2 linked regions of the Magnetofaba australis IT-1 genome follow. The protein of the gene in region 1 interacts with the protein of each later gene in a pairwise test. Links are inferred from orthologs where the notes say so. Each region holds a gene or a part of one and is shown in the gene's direction. Other genes may lie near its edges.

Region 1 (8,047 bases):
ATTTTGATTTTGACCGGTTATATTATTGCGAGTGTTGTATCAAATCTGCATCGCAGGCTCTATGTCTGATGCGGGCGTCGTTTTCGCTGATGCTCTGGCCAGACGCCCCAGCGCGAAAGAGGAGACCATGGCGCAGGATAAAAAATCCGATGAAGAGGCGATCCAACGGGAGCTCTCGGCCAACCAGAAGTTCAGCCTGAATGCCGCCATTGGGCGGCAGGCGGGGGGCCTGATGAAGGGGGCCTCTCCGGTGCCGCGCGCGGTGCAGGCGGCGACGGAGATCGACCACTTTGTAGAGCATCACCTGACCGATTCGTCCGGCGCGCTCACGGCGCTGCTGCGTCGCCGCGTCAAGGAGAGCGCTGCCCTGCTGCACCGTTTTGAGTCGCAACCGCTGCGCGCTCTGGAGGCGATCATCCAGACCATTCTGGCCGACGAGAGCGCGTTGCAGGAGTTCGTGCGGCAGGTGGATGTCTACTGGGGGCAACGCTATCACGAGCGGCCCCATTTTCAGCAGCCCGATCAGCCCGCCCACCCGGAGGATGAGTATACCCACGCCTCGGTGCGCAGAGACCTCTCCACATTGTTGGCAAAGATTGGCGAGGCCCCATCCTCTGGCTGACGGCAGGTCACAGCGCGCGCGCCACTTTCCACATCAAGCGGTCCAGTTTTGAGGCCATCTCCCGCTTCTGCTCGGTGAGGCGTGAGTTGGTGATGGCGGCAAAGCAATCGCCATTGGCGATGCGCGCCATGAAGGAGGTCGTCCCAGGCAGTGAGCCGGAGTGCCACCAGTTGTTGTGCTTGTTCACCCGCCAGCCGCGGGCGTAGTTCCGGCTCACAGGGTTGGGCGTGGTCATCGCTTGAATCGATTGCGCCGACAGCAGGTCCGGCGGCGTGGGAAATCCATCCACATGATTCAAAAAGCGAATCAGGTCCGTGGGCGAGGCGACCCAGCCGCCATGGGCGTCCATGCGGCGCACATTCATTGCATAGGGGGAGAACTCCCCGGCGCCGGTGTAGTATTTGGCTTCGCCGGGTAGGCGCTCAGTCTCGGTGTTGCCGCTGATCTCCAGCGAGTAGGCGCCGATGGGACCAAAGAAGCGCTCTTTCACATAGTGATCGTAGGGAGCGCTGGTGATCGCTTCAATGACGCGCCCCAGCACGCAGAAGCCAAAGTTCGAATAGGCGTATTGCGCGCCGGGGTCGGCGTCCAATGCTCGGGTCTTGAGGGTATGGCGAATCAACTCTTGAGTCGAAAGCGCCTTGTTGCGGAACATCGGGTCCTTGGACCGGTTGGACCAACCGCCGCAGGTGTGGGTGAGCAGATGGTCGACGGTGATGCGCTCCACCCGGGGATCTTCAAAAGAGCGGTATTGGGGGAGTAGACCGTTGGCGCCGAAGACGCGGTCGTGCTGGCCGAGACGGCCCGCCTGAATCAGCGAGAAGATTGCCGCCGAGGTGAAGGGTTTGGAGACGCTGGCGATGCGCATGCGGTGGTGCGGCTGCATGGGGATTTGCGCCTCCCTGTCCGCGTGACCGAAGCCTTGGGCGAAGATCAGCTCAGACTTGCGCGAAATCGCCATGGCCACGCCAACCACCGAGAATTCACGCCGATACGCCTCCACATATTGCGCGATTTTGGCGCTGCGGCTAGCAGCGATGGCAGGCGTTGGCGTGATGACGGGCAGGGCGGCCAACGAGGCGGTGGAAGCGAGAAATTGACGTCTGTTCATGCTGCAGGACGGTCCTTTGAGACAGGGGAAGACAAAATCGCACATTTCATTGACGGGAACATGGAAGATATCGAGGGCTCTGCCCTCGAGCTCCTAAGATCAACAGCCACACCGTGGGCGCTGCCCATGTATGGTCCGCTCCGCCACGGCAAGAGAAAATGTCCACTGATGTGTGAGGCTTAGTCGCGCCCATGTATCCGGCCTGTTGATGAGGGGCTTGTCGCCCTCTGGCCCTGATGGAATTTGCGCGTGGCCCTCCTCAACACACCCTCGGCCTCTATGGGCCCTTGGGCGAAACAGGTTCTTGACCACGCAGGGCTATGCCGTTTCACGCCATCAATCTCGACTCTCTCTCGCAACCTGGCTGGTGGGATCTCTTTCTCTTTCCTTATCGGCCTGTTTTTCTTTTAGAGTTGTATTGCGCTCTCTCTACACAGCGGCGCTGGCCCCATAGGCCTCCTGCTTCACCAGCATCGCCCACGCGCTGCGCGCCATGCGGTTGGCCAGCGCCACCACCGCTTTATTCGCGCCGCGGCGTTCCGACACCGACACCACCCATTGGCTGCGGCGATCCGGCTTGTTTTCACACACGCGCAAAGCCGCCCGCGCCCCATGAATCAACAGGGTGCGAAGATAACCGTTTCCCCGCTTGCTGATCCCCGTCAGCCACGCCTTGCCCCCTGTGGAGTGCTGATTTGGAACCAACCCTATCCATGCCGACAGCTCCCGGCCATTCTTAAACGCCCGCACATCCCCCACCGACGCCAACAGCGCCGTCGCCGTGATCGGTCCCACTCCCGGGATCGTCATCAGCAATCGACACTGCGGCTCCGCCTTGGCCAGCGCCTCAATCTCACGCTCATATTTGCCGATGCGCTCATCCAAATGCGCCAGCTCATCGCGCTCATCCTCCAGAATTACGCGAAAATTGGCGCTCATTTCCGAGCTCTCATCACTCAAAATCAGCACAATCGCCCGCCGCGCCTGCTTGATGCTCTTGGGAAAGACAATCCCATACTCGGCAAGCAGTCCGCGAATCTGGTTCACCAACGCCGTGCGGTTCTTCACCGCCAGACTGCGCACCCGATGCAACGCTAGAATTTCTTGCTGGGCAACGCTTTTGATCCCCACAAAACGCATATTCGGACGCTGTACCGCTTCACATATCGCCTCAGCGTCCACGCTGTCGTTCTTGTGCCGCTTCACGTAGGGCTTCACATATTGCGGCGCCATCAAACGCACTTCATGCCCATATCCCTGAAATTTCCGCGCCCAGTGATGCGCGCCGCTACTGGCTTCCATCCCCACCAGGCACGGCGGCAGTTGCGCCATGAACTCCAGTAACTTATCTCGTTTCAAGCGCTGTTTCAGAACGCTCTTGCCGCGCGCATCGACGCCATGCAACTGAAACACGCTCTTGCCCAGATCAATCCCCAGTACCCGTACCTGTCCGTTTTCGATATGATTGCTCATGGTCCGCTCCGACTCCGTTTAGATGGAAAAACACATCACCATCTTGGCCCATTGCGAGGCCGTTTGGGTAGCGGAGCGGACCATTCCATTACACCCGCTGGGGGCGCGGCCCCCAGACCCCGCCGCCGACCAGTCGGCGGCCAATAGTCAGCGCAGACCGAAATGTGTCACGCAAACATTGCCATTTTGTGCCGTATTGGTTTCGCATGGTTATACACGATGAATTCAGATTAAGATTTTCCGGTTTGCTATCAATGCGAACCATATTCCGCCGAACAGTTGCGCAATCATAGGGATAAAGTCTGGAATAATCTCATTGGCGCAGGAGGAGAAGTCGGCATGGATCAGGATGAATTCGACGAGGAGTATCCCACTGACGCGGATCATCTGGCCGCTGTGCAACGTTACGGTTTGGCGTTGGAGTTTGTGCGGGAGCAGACGCTCGCGCTCTGTCTGGCCGCCGTGGGGCAGAACGGCTGGGCGCTGGAGCATGTGCGCGAGCAGACGCTGGAACTCTGTGAAGCGGCGGTGCGGCAGGATGGGCGGGCGTTGCGGTTTGTGCGCCAGCAGACGCCTGCGCTCTGTGAGGCGGCGGTGAGTCAGGATGGGCGGGCGCTGGAGGCGGTGCGCGAGCAGACGCCGGAACTGTGCTTAATCGCTGTTCAGCGCAATGGATTGGCGTTGCGTTTCGTGCGCCAGCAGACGCCAGAGCTATGCCTGGCCGCAGTGCGACAGGATGGGTTGGCGCTGGCGTTTGTCAAACAGCAGACGCCAGAGATCTGTCGCGCTGCACTGGCGCAGGATGAACGCGCCGCGCGGTTTGTGCGGGAGTCGCCCAGCAATCCGGAATAGGGTTTGAGGCGGCTGGGCAAAATGCTATTTTGAAATTCAGTTTTTCTCCCCTTTCAGGAGTGTGTTTCATGTCTTCCATTGGTCTGTTTTTTGGCACCGACACCGGCAGTACCCGCAAAATTGCGAAAATGATCCAAAAACGCTACCCCGACGCCATCGACAAGCCCCTCAACGTCAATCGTATCACCCCCGAGGATATGCTGGCGTATGACCGCTTGATTCTCGGTACGTCGACGTTGCGGGATGGGCGTTTGCCGGGCTTGGCCAGCACCGCGCAGATGGAGGGGTGGTTGGAGTTTCTGCCCAAGTTGGAAGCGGCCAATGCGGACTTCACCGGCAAAACCGTGGCGCTGTATGGCCTGGGGTGTCAGGAGAAGTATCCGGATACGTTCTGCAATGGCTTGGGCATTCTGCATGAGTTCATCGCCGCGCGCGGCGCCAAGTGCATCGGCCAGTGGCCCAGTGACGGCTATGTGTTCAACGAATCCAAAGCGATTGGGCCGGACGGTCAGTTTGTCGGGCTGGCCCTGGATAACGATGTGGAGCACATGAAGACCGATGAGCGATTGAATGAATGGCTCAAGCTCATCACCCCGGAGCTGGGTTTGCCGTCTGTGTGATCCACAATCCGCGCCAGCAAAAAAAGCCAACAGAGAGTCCCTGTTGGCTTTTTTACTGGGGATTGCACACATCCGCCAATATTTGCGTGACGCAGGCCGGGCTTGTGCTGACTATTGGCCGCCGACTGGTCGGCAGCGGGGTCTGGGGGCCGGCCCCCAGCAGGGTGTGGGGCAGCGCCCCACGGTGTGGTTGTTGGGAGCTCGAGGGCGCAGCCCTCGATATCTTTCATTTTCGAAATCGCTTATGTACGATTTTTACTTTCATTGATTATAGGCGTAGTATCAATATTTCAAGTGTTGTTTTCCGCATCAGGTTTTTGTTGGCTTCAGGCAAAACGGCTACCTTTTCTAAGAATTGGCGACTCATCAGAGGATGACGGCGTGCTTGGGTGGGCGTTCACAAACGATTCCGCTTGGTTTGCAAGGCAAATGGGGGGTGGTGTGAAGAGGTTTCAAGTCGGTGGTCTGGGCGTGGTTTTGATCTTCGCAATGGGGGTTGGCGGCGCCATGGCGGACAATTTTGTGGTGGCGGGCATGTCAACAGCCAATAGGTGGCAAACTTCAGTCCCTTGTGAAAAAGTGCGTTGCCCTGCAAGCCATAAATATCTTTGGCGCTATGTGTCGTTTGGCAACAGGAAAACGTGTAGCAGCGGGGCCGCGTCTCTGTGCAGTTCGCTCAATGGCAGCGACTACGGCAAGACCCATATCGTCTATACCCTTTCGCCGGGGCAGAAGTGCCGCCAGATGAATCTGCCCTTTCTCGGTCTTATCCAGTCGCCAATGGCGCGATACGACATCTGCTCGGAGAAAATTCGCTGACGCTTTACATTGGCGGTCTGGTGGCACGCTTATGGAATCATCCGGGATTTTACGCTTAATGACATCATTCCTTTATCAATTGAGGAGCACCCACTTGATAATAATAAAAAAATGGAAACTATTAGGACTGAAAGGATTTTAATTGTTGGGTTGTGCATGGCTGATTTCCCCCGTACGAAATTGAGGTTTCTCCTATGTGCTTCCGGCTGGCTGCGAGACGCCTACCGCCTATTATGTCAGACCAAAACAGATTGTGTTTCCATAAAAAATACTTTGTGACCCAGTTGTGACCAAACGCAGCCCAAACCAGACCATTTCAGACCAATTGGGCGGTTTTCACATCCATCCTCAACTCACGAAAAAGCCCAAGCCAAATCAATGGCTTGGGCTTCGCCGCTTGCGCGGAATCTTGGTGGAGGATTCGACTCCCGAAACAAACCGTCTCTGGAGAATGTTGCGCCTGCAATGGAGAGGGGTTTGACACGAGATTGGAAACCAAAAATGATGGGTCCAGAAGAAGTGAAACATGCTCGGTTAGTGATAAGATTATTATAAACAATGCTATAACACATCTTTGTGATTTACATGAAACGAACATCTTGTCATTGCAAACTGATCCCGGAACGAAAAAAGACCATAATCTGTAATCGGCAATCGAAGCGTCACTGATCACGCCGATTTCCCAGAAAAACTCTAAATCATGGTCAGGACCAAGGTCGGTTCAGCATATTTCATCCGGGTTGATCTCTCCTGTTCATTCTCAGATGGCGTTTTTGGGTGGGGCAGGGGCGATCCGGAGCCAGACGGACCACGGAGGGATCGTCGGATCCTACTACTGGAGAAGCGGAATGGTTACTCGTTTGAGTTAAAGCCCAACTCCACAGGCAACCCAGCCAGCCGCCATTCCGGTAATCCGTCCTGAAGCCGACGCGCTTTGACGCCGCGGGCGCGGAGTTGCGCAACGGCGTCAAACGCCAGCACACACCACGGTCCCCGGCAGTAAGCCACAACCTCCTGCCCGGCGGGAAAACGGGCCAGGTTGGCTTCCAAATCCTTCAGCGGGATGTTGATCGCCCCCGGCAGGTGTCCGGCGGCGTACTCCTCCCCGGGACGCACGTCCAGTACGGTCACCGAACCCGCCCGCGCCAACTCCAGCAGTTCCCGGGCGGGGATGGGATCCATGCCGTCCCGGCTGGTCAGATAGAGGGTGATCAGTTTTTCGATGTCGGCCACATGATCTTCGGCCAGTTCCCGCATCACCGCCAGCAGCGCCACCACACGACCGTCCGCCAACCGGTAATGGATCCGTTGCCCCTCCCGGCGGGTTTCAACCAGCCCCGCCTGACGCAGGATCTGAAGATGCTGAGAGGTGTTGGCCACGGTGAGCTTGGATACTTGGGCCAGGGCTTCCACAGAGCGTTCGCCCTGGGCCAGGAACTCCAGCAGTTCCAGGCGATTGCCATGGGCCAGCGCTTTGCCGACCCGGGCCAACTGCTCGAAGATGAGGGATTTGAAAGGTTTCGTCGTGCCCATGTTGCGTCTCAAGCTTTCAACTAATTTATTGAATAAATCTATCACACCCCTGGCCGGTCGCCAACCTGTTCCATCCGCTCTTGTGTCCCCTATAAACTCAGCAAAAGACGACGCAGGTTGACGTCGGACGTCGCGGGTTTCCAGGTCCGTTGAGTGGGAACCCCTGTTTTTTTGGTGGTTTGGCTCCGATGATATTGGCCCTGTGTCTGTTTTGTCCACTTGACTGAGCGACGATCTCTGTCTCTCCAAGTATCTGACATGGGTTGGCTTTCTGGCCATCCTCGGTTCCGCAAAGGATTATGACGATTGACGGCTCTTCAATCTTCATGTATTCAAATGATCTATTGAATACATGCCTTGAAAGGAGTGCGCCGTGGAGCAGATGCTGCTGGAGCAGGAGAAGTTCATCCGCCTTGGGTTTTTCTTCGGGGTATTCGCCCTGGTGGCCCTGTGGGAGCTGGCAGCGCCCCGGCGCAGGTTGACGGTTCCCAAGGCCGGACGCTGGGGCGCCAACCTGGGAATAGTGGTTTTCAATACCGTCCTGTTGCGCCTGCTCTTTCCTATGGCAGCCGTGGGTTTGGCCCTGGCCGGAGAGGAAAAGGGCTGGGGCCTGGTCAACATCCTCGAAATCCCGACGTGGCTCGCCGCCTTCATCTCCGTGGCGGTGATGGACTTCGCTATCTACCTGCAACATGTAATGGTCCACGCCGTCCCCGTCCTGTGGCGGCTGCACCGCATGCACCATGCTGATTTGGATTACGACGTCACCACCGGAGCGCGCTTCCATCCCATCGAGATCGTCCTGTCGATGTTGATCAAACTAGCAGTGGTAATGGTCCTGGGGCCCCCCGCCGTGGCGGTCATGATATTTGAGGTGCTGCTCAACGCCACCGCCATGTTCAACCATGGCAACATCCGCCTTCCCGAGGGGATCGACCGGGTTTTGCGCTGGTTTGTGGTCACCCCGGACATGCACCGGGTTCATCACTCGGTCCATGCGCCCCTGGCCAATTCCAA
Region 2 (7,857 bases), on another replicon or contig:
GCCTATGGCGGCATGTATATCGCCGTGGCGCTGGTCTGGCTGCGGGTGGTGGATGGCGTGACGCTGACGCGCTGGGATCTGGTCGGCGCGGGGGTAGCGCTGACCGGCATGGCCATCATCGCGCTACAGCCCTCCACCGGCGGCTAATTCCGATCTATAGCGAATCAAAACCAAAACGGCACAAAACGACCAATGTTTGCGTGATGGAGGTCCGGCTTGCGCTGACTCTTGGCCGCCGACCAGTCGGCGGCGGGGTCTGGGGGCCGCGCCCCCAGCGGCCACAGGCGAAGCCGTATCTCACAAATTGGGCGGACCCACGATTTGGCAGGATTGCCAAATCGGACTCGCGTAGCGAGCCCGAAGGGTGAGGGCCATGGATGGCCCGAATCACGGTGTGGCTGTTGATCTTGGGAGCTCGAGGGCAAAGCCCTCGATATCTTTCATCGCCAAAATCGCTCATGTTCAACTCAAAATTTGACTGAGTATAATCCAGACAAACAATACGCAGAGACAGATGGCGATTAACATAACGCCTTGCCCCTGTGCGGCGCGCTGGGCATGATGGGCGGATAACCGTCCGTCACGCGGTTCTCTCATGAATGAAACAAGCCACTAGAGCCTGTTCACATGCCCGTAGAAACAGTCCAATCCCTGGTGCTCGAAGCGCTGCGCATTGCGCTGATGATCTCCGCGCCCATGCTGGTCACCGCGCTGATCGTCGGTGTAGCGATCTCGCTGTTGCAGGCGGTCACGCAGATCCAGGAGATGACGCTGACCTTTATCCCCAAGATTCTCGCCACCTTCCTGGCGCTGATGATCACCCTGCCGTGGATGATCCAGACGCTGGTGGATTACTTCCAAAACCTGTTCAATTCCATCCCCACGCTGTTGGGTTAGCGCCGCTGACAGGAGCCGATCATGGATCCCATGGCGCTGATGGATTTTCTCGGTTTCTCAGTGGGCGAAGTGGAGCGCATGGCGCTGGTGCTGGCGCGTCTGACCGGGCTGTTTCTGGCCGCGCCGTTCTTCTCCCGCGCCATTGGCCCCATGCGTGTGCGCGTCACCCTGCTGCTGGCCATTACGCTGGTCATCTATCCCCTGGTTCCGCCGTGGCCGGGGGAGGGGGGCGCGTCGGCGTGGGAGTTGGGAACCACGGCGTTTGTTGAGGCGCTCATCGGCGCCATTGTGGGCATGCTGGCGCACTGGGTGTTGGTGGCGGTGCAGGTGGCGGGCACCATCATGGGCTTCGAAATGGGCCTGTCCATGGCCATGGTGATGGACCCCACCTCCGGCGTGCAGGAGGGCGTGCTCTCCAACCTGCTCTATATGACCAGCCTGATGATCTTTCTGGCGGTCAACGGACACCACTGGATGCTCGAAGGAATTGCGCGTTCGTTCACCAGTCTGCCGTTGGGGCAGGGGTTGCCCGAGAGCGCCATTCTGTATGAGGCGGCGCTACAGGGCTTCATGCGTATGTTCGAACTGTCGATTCTCATCGCTGCGCCGGTAGTGGTGGCGTCAAAGATCCTCTATTTGGGCATGGGCTTGATCAACCGCGCTTCGCCACAGATTCAGGTGTTTTTCGTCGCCATGCCCATTGCGCAGATGATGGGCTTTTTCATCATGGGCCTGACGTTGGCGATCTTCAGTCAGGTGATGGTGCGAGAGATGGAGGCGTTCGCCAATCTGGCGTTTAGCGTGGTGAACCTCCGGTAAATTCAAACCGATCAATCCTTCCAACCAGCTTAATGGATATCGACGCACAGACGCCGAATCCCAACGGGAGCGCTGGCCATGGCGGACGAAGATAAGGACCAGAAGACAGAAGAACCCACAGGCAAACGTCTGGCCGACGCACGACAAAAAGGCCAGGTGGTGACCTCCCGTGAGGTGGCTACAGCGGTGCTGATGTTCGCCGCCATGGCGCTGTTCTGGTTGCAGGGCTCCAATCTCTGGCTCTCCCTGCAAGAGAAGATGATGTTTCTGCTCTCGGGGCAGATTCAAGGCGATCTGACCCAACCGGGCATGATCGTCCTGCTGCGCGAGCTGCTCATCGCCATGTTGGTGGATCTGGCGCCCTTCTTTGGCGTATTTGTGGTGATGGCGGTCCTTTCCGCGCTGATTCAACACGGCTGGCTGTTCACCTTCGAGCCGATTCAGCCCAAGCTCTCCAAACTCAACCCCATTCAAGGGGTCAAGCGTCTGTTCTCCATGCGTTCGGTGGTGGAGGCGATCAAATCCGTCTTCAAAATCATCATCGTCGGCATCGCCGTCTATCTGGGGGTGAAGAACAACACCGAACAGATTATGGGATTGGCCGACACCACCATTGCGGAGATGCTCTCCACCCTGGTCTCCGACTCCTTCGCCGTGATGTGGCGGGTGACGGTGGCGTTCATTCTGATGGCGATTTTCGACTTCATCTATCAGAAGTACGAACACATCAAAGGCATGCGCATGACCAAGCAGGAGGTCAAAGATGAGATGAAGCAGATGGAGGGTGATCCGCTGCTCAAAGGGCGCATCCGGCAGATTCAGCGCGAATTGGCCCAGAGCCGCATGATGCAGGAGGTGCCCAAGGCCGATGTGGTGATCACCAACCCGACCCACTACGCCATTGCACTGCGCTATACGCCCGGCGAGATGAGCGCGCCCATGCTCATCGCCAAGGGCAAGGGCCATATTGCGCTGCGCATTCGCGAAATCGCCGAAGAGAACAACATTCCCCGGGTGGAGAACCCACCGCTGGCGCGCACCCTCTATCGCGACGTGGAGGTGGAGCAGGCGATTCCGCCGCAACTGTTCAAGGCGGTGGCCGAAGTGCTGGCCTATGTCTACAACCTGCGCGGACGCAGCGAACAGATGGCGCAGCGGGTGCTGCATCGCAACGCTGTGCATCGGGAAACCGCTTGATTCTCCTCTTCTGATCACCTTACTGTGAGTAAGGAATCAAGGGTCAACCCAGGAGTCGCGCCATGCCCACCGCAACGCTCACCAGTAAAGGACAGATCACCCTGCCTAAGGCGGTGCGGGACCATTTTCACCTGCATCCAGGCGATAAGGTCTCTTTCCAACTCACAACGGATGGCGCGGTGATTCTCACGCCCCTAAATGCGGATATCACGGAATTGGCGGGTATTCTGCACCAACCCAAACGCGCGCCGGTAACACTGGAACAGATGGATGCCGCCATCGCCACAGAGGCAAAAAAACAGGCGCGATGATTGGTCTGGACACCAACGTTCTGGTTCGATTCCTCACTTGGGACGAACCAACACAGGCGCAGCAGGCGACGCAATACATTCAACAACACTGCACGCCACAAACGCCGGGACGCATCACCCTGATTGTGATTTGTGAGCTGGTCTGGGTGCTCAGATCCGCCTATGAAATTTCCCATGGGGATATTCTCGACACCATCGAACGCATCGCCAACGCCGCCTATTTTGATGTAGAGCGGATCGACCTACTGCGCGCTGCTTTGGTTCAAGCTCGAGAGAATACGCTGGATCTGCCGGATTGTCTGATCGCTCTGAGCAATCAACAGGCGGGATGCCGTCACACCATCACGCTGGACAAACACGCGGCCAAGCACAATCCATTCTTTCACCTTCTCAGCTGAAACAGCAGGATATGGACGCCGCAGAGGTCTATGATCAGGCGTTGCGCTGGCTTACGCGACGCGACTACGGCGCCCGCGAGTTGGTGAGTCGTTTAAAGCAAAACGGCGCTTCCCACCAGGATGCGGAATCCGCCTTGGCGCGTTGTCAGGAGTTGGGCTATCAGGATGACGCCCGCTATGCGGCGATGATGGTCAAAAGCCGCCTGGGACGCGGCCAAGGCGCCCAGCGCATTCGTCAGGAGTTGCGCGCCAAAGGGGTGGCCGACGGCGTCATCGACCTGGCTCTGGATGAGGCGCTGGAGCGTCCGGAGAACGATCCCCGGGAACAGGCGCTGCAGGCGCTGATCAAACGCTTTGGCGAAGCATCCACGACAGATCGGCGGGAGATCAAACGACGCTATGATTTCCTCCTGCGGCGCGGATTTGACAGTGAGACCATTCGTAGCGTTTTAGGGCTCTGACGCCGCCCGCTTCCTTGTGGTATACTTCCCCGTTTTTGAACGATCCAGCCCGTGACCTGTGCGCGGCGCGCCCTTGTCAAGCGTATGAGGCAGTCATGACCGGCAATGAGATTCGCAAACGGTTTATTCAATATTTTCAGAAGCATGGACACACCCATGAGCGCTCTTCCGGGTTGATTCCACGCAACGACCCCACGCTGATGTTCACCAACGCCGGCATGGTGCAGTTCAAAAGCGTGTTCCTCGGCGAAGAGAAGCGCCCCTACACCCGCGCGGTCACCTCGCAAAAGTGTGTGCGCGCCGGGGGTAAGCACAACGACCTGGAGAATGTGGGCCGCACCGCGCGTCACCACACCTTCTTTGAGATGCTGGGCAACTTCTCCTTTGGCGACTACTTCAAGAAAGAGGCGATTCCCTTTGCCTGGAGCTTCGTCACCGAAGAGCTGAAGCTGGATCCGGCGCGTCTCTTGGTCACCGTCTACAGCGAAGATGACGAAGCCTTCGACATCTGGACCCAGGACGTCGGTCTGCCGCCGGAGAAGGTGATCCGCATCCCCACCAACGACAACTTCTGGTCCATGGGCGATACCGGTCCCTGTGGTCCCTGCTCGGAGATCTTCTACGACTACGGCCCCAGCGTGGCGGGCGGTCCTCCCGGCTCGGAGGATGAGGATGGCGACCGCTTTGTGGAGATCTGGAACCTGGTCTTCATGCAGTATGATCGCGATAGCGACGGCAATCTCAATCCGCTGCCCAAACCCAGCATCGACACCGGCGCCGGTCTGGAACGCATCGCCTCGGTGATGCAAGGCAAGCAGAACAACTATGACACCGATCTGTTCCAACCGCTGCTGCGGGCGGCGGGCTCCATCGCCGGAGTGGATTATGTCAGCTGCTCCGATGAGCAGCGCGTCTCCCTGCGGGTGATCGCCGACCACATCCGCGCCGCCTGCTTCCTCATCGCCGACGGCGTGCTGCCCTCCAACGAAGGGCGCGGTTACGTGCTGCGGCGCATCATGCGTCGCGCCATGCGCCACGGCAAACTGCTGGGTATTGAACAGCCCTTCATGCATCAACTGGTGGAGGTGCTGGCCGCGCACATGGGCGACGTCTATACGGAGCTGGCCGAACAGCGCAACGCCATCGCCCTGATCATCGAAACCGAAGAGAAGCGCTTCGCCAAAACCTTAAGCGCCGGTCTGAAGATTCTGGAGGAGAACGCCGCCGGTCTCAAAGCGGGCGACGTGCTGGATGGGCAGACCCTGTTCACCCTGTATGACACCTATGGCTTCCCACTGGACCTGACCGCCGACATTCTGCGCGACCGCAACATCGGCGTGGATGAAGAGGGCTTCAACGCCCATATGGCCGAACAGCGTAAGCGCGCCCGCGCCGCCTGGGCCGGCTCGGGCGAAGAGAGCGTTGGGGCCATCTATCACGAAGTTCAGGAGAAGGTGGGCGGCAGCGAATTCCTCGGCTATGTGACCGAAAGCGCCAGCGGCGCAGTGGCGGCGCTGGTCAAAGAGGGCGCGTTGGCGGAGTCCCTGGCCGAGGGCGACAAGGGCTCGCTTATCGCCAACCAGACGCCGTTCTATGGCGAGTCGGGCGGTCAGGTAGGCGACTCCGGCGTGATCGAAACCGCCGATGGCGCGCGCTTCATTGTCACGGATACACAAAAACCGCTGCCCAACCTCATCGTGCACCATGGCCATGTGGCCAAAGGCGCCATCAAAGTGGGCGAAGCGGCGGAGTTCAACGTCAACACCGTGCGCCGTCATCTGATCCGTCTGCACCACTCGGCCACCCACCTGCTGCACCATGCGCTGCGTCAGGTGTTGGGCGAGCATGTGAAGCAGGCAGGCTCCCATGTAAGCGATGGCCGCATGCGTCTGGACTTCTCCCACTTCCAGGCGGTGACGCCTGCGGAGTTGAATGAGATTGAAGATCGCGTCAACGCCGCCATCAGCGCCAACGCCGCCCAAGAGACCACGGTGATGACCCCCGATGAGGCAGTGGCCGCCGGGGCCATGGCGCTGTTTGGCGAGAAGTATGGCGATGAGGTGCGGGTGGTGCGCATTGGCGACTCATTGGAGCTGTGCGGTGGCACCCACGTGGGCCGCTCCGGCGACATGGGGGTGTTCCGCATCGCCAGCGAAAGCGCCGTGGCGGCTGGTGTGCGCCGTATTGAAGGCGTGTGCGGGCCGGTGGCGCGGGAGACCTTCCGCAATGAGAAAGAGGCGCTGATGAGCGCCGCGCAACTGCTCAAAACCCGCCCGGACGCTCTGGCTGAGAGCATCGAAAAGCTGCTGACCAAGCAGAAGGAGCTGGAAAAAGAGCTGGAGAAGATGCAGGCGGCCAAAGCGGGCGACATGGTGGGCGATCTGCTGGCCAAAGCCGTAGAGGTGGGCGGCGTCAAACTGCTGGCCACGCAGATTGAGGGCGTGGAGTCCAAAGCGATGCGCGATCTGCTGGACCGTCTGCGCGATCAACTGGGTTCCGGGGTGATTCTGCTGGCGCAGGCGGGGGAGGACAAAGTGGCCCTCATCGCCGGGGTGACCAAGGATCTGACCGGCAAAGTCAAAGCGGGCGATCTGATGAAGTTCGCCGCGCCCCACGTGGGCGGCAAGGGCGGCGGACGTCCCGACATGGCTCAGGGCGGCGGCAGCGATCCGGCGGGGATTGCGGCGCTGCTGAAGGCGGTTCCCGGTTGGTTGGGGGAACAGCTCGGCTAAACTGAAATTTGATAAGTGCGGAATCCAATCGGTCATCTTCCTAGGGAGATGGCCGATTTACGTTTCGGCAAGCGAAACCCAGGATTGCACAAAACGACCAAAATGTTTGCGTGACGTCGGTGGAGCTTGCGCTAACTATAGTCGCTTGAATCCAGAATGACACACATCCAAATCGCTCAATGTTTGCGTGACGCAGGCTGAACTTGCGCTGACTATGGGACAAATTTCCAACGGAAATTTGTCGGGATTCTTAAGGGTCTGTGACCCTTAAGCGGGTGTGGGCGGAGCCCACGGTTTGGATGTTGACCTTGGGAGCTCGAGGGCATAGCCCTCGATATCTTTCAGCGCCCAAATGTTCACTATTGAATGCTAGCGACTATATTGGCCGCCGACTGGTCGGCGGCGGGGTCTGGGGCCTGTGGCCCCAGCGGGGTTTGGGGCGGCGCCCCAAGGTGTGGAAGTTGGGAGCTCGAGGGCGAAGCCCTCGATATCTTTCATCTTCAACCCGATTGACTCAAAGTGTCTCCAACCAATCAGCCAAACGCCGATTGGCTAACTCTTCAATGCGCGGATGCATCACATAGTACTGCCGTCCCTGCTCTTGAAGTTGTGGTTCGGGGGTTAATGCGCCATCGCGCAATCCCCGCAGCGCGTCAAGCATGCACTCCCACATCATGCGCTCCAGACGGCGGCGGATGAGGGCGAAATCATCCTCCGGCAACACCTGGCACACCCGACGCAGCAGAATCGGGCCGGTATCCACGCCGGAATCCATGCGATGCAGCGTGATGCCCAGATCGGCGCCAAAGGGTTGTGGAGTCGAAAGGACCGGCCACTCCACCACATCCATGCCGCGCCACTGGGGCAGAATGCCCATATGCGCATTGAGCACTCCATGAGGCGCTAAAGAGAGCAACTTCTTGCGGATCAATCCACCGCCGGTAAAGGCGATGACATCCGGCTGCGCCTGTTGCAGGAAGCCAAGGCAATCGGGGTCATTGTGATCGGCAAAGGTGGCGACGGGAACCTGAGCGACCTGCGC

What was found.
Region 2: the proteins of MAIT1_RS10460 (region 1) and MAIT1_RS05345 interact in binary tests that used the Escherichia coli proteins (3 or more experiments, as listed by UniProt). The link is inferred for Magnetofaba australis IT-1 from one-to-one orthologs.

The regions. Positions count from the first base shown.
Region 1 is NZ_LVJN01000019.1:270,105-278,151, forward strand. What follows is about bases 2,943-5,902. They hold MAIT1_RS10460 (flavodoxin), read left to right. Parts: upstream 2,943-4,126; coding sequence 4,127-4,678; downstream 4,679-5,902. Other genes in these bases: MAIT1_RS10450 (IS110 family RNA-guided transposase), read right to left, coding at 2,943-3,206; MAIT1_RS10455 (DUF4116 domain-containing protein), read left to right, coding at 3,546-4,058; MAIT1_RS10465 (hypothetical protein), read left to right, coding at 5,120-5,497. Outside these bases: MAIT1_RS10440 (hypothetical protein), read left to right, coding at 128-622; MAIT1_RS10445 (serine hydrolase domain-containing protein), read right to left, coding at 630-1,733; more of MAIT1_RS10450, read right to left, coding at 2,163-2,942; MAIT1_RS10470 (ArsR/SmtB family transcription factor), read right to left, coding at 6,350-7,030; MAIT1_RS10475 (sterol desaturase family protein), read left to right, coding at 7,404-8,047. UniProt on the Escherichia coli protein: Low-potential electron donor to a number of redox enzymes. Involved in the reactivation of inactive cob(II)alamin in methionine synthase.
Region 2 is NZ_LVJN01000016.1:39,915-47,771, forward strand. What follows is about bases 2,589-5,358. They hold MAIT1_RS05345 (regulatory protein RecX), read left to right. Parts: upstream 2,589-3,633; coding sequence 3,634-4,083; downstream 4,084-5,358. Other genes in these bases: flhB (flagellar biosynthesis protein FlhB), read left to right, coding at 2,589-2,913; MAIT1_RS05335 (AbrB/MazE/SpoVT family DNA-binding domain-containing protein), read left to right, coding at 2,976-3,224; MAIT1_RS05340 (PIN domain-containing protein), read left to right, coding at 3,221-3,622; alaS (alanine--tRNA ligase), read left to right, coding at 4,179-5,358. In the rest of the region: MAIT1_RS05315 (YnfA family protein), read left to right, coding at 1-147; flagellar biosynthesis protein FliQ, read left to right, coding at 628-897; flagellar biosynthetic protein FliR, read left to right, coding at 919-1,716; more of flhB, read left to right, coding at 1,795-2,588; more of alaS, read left to right, coding at 5,359-6,815; MAIT1_RS05355 (formyltransferase family protein), read right to left, coding at 7,330-7,857. UniProt on the Escherichia coli protein: Modulates RecA activity through direct physical interaction. Can inhibit both RecA recombinase and coprotease activities. May have a regulatory role during the SOS response. Inhibits DNA strand exchange in vitro.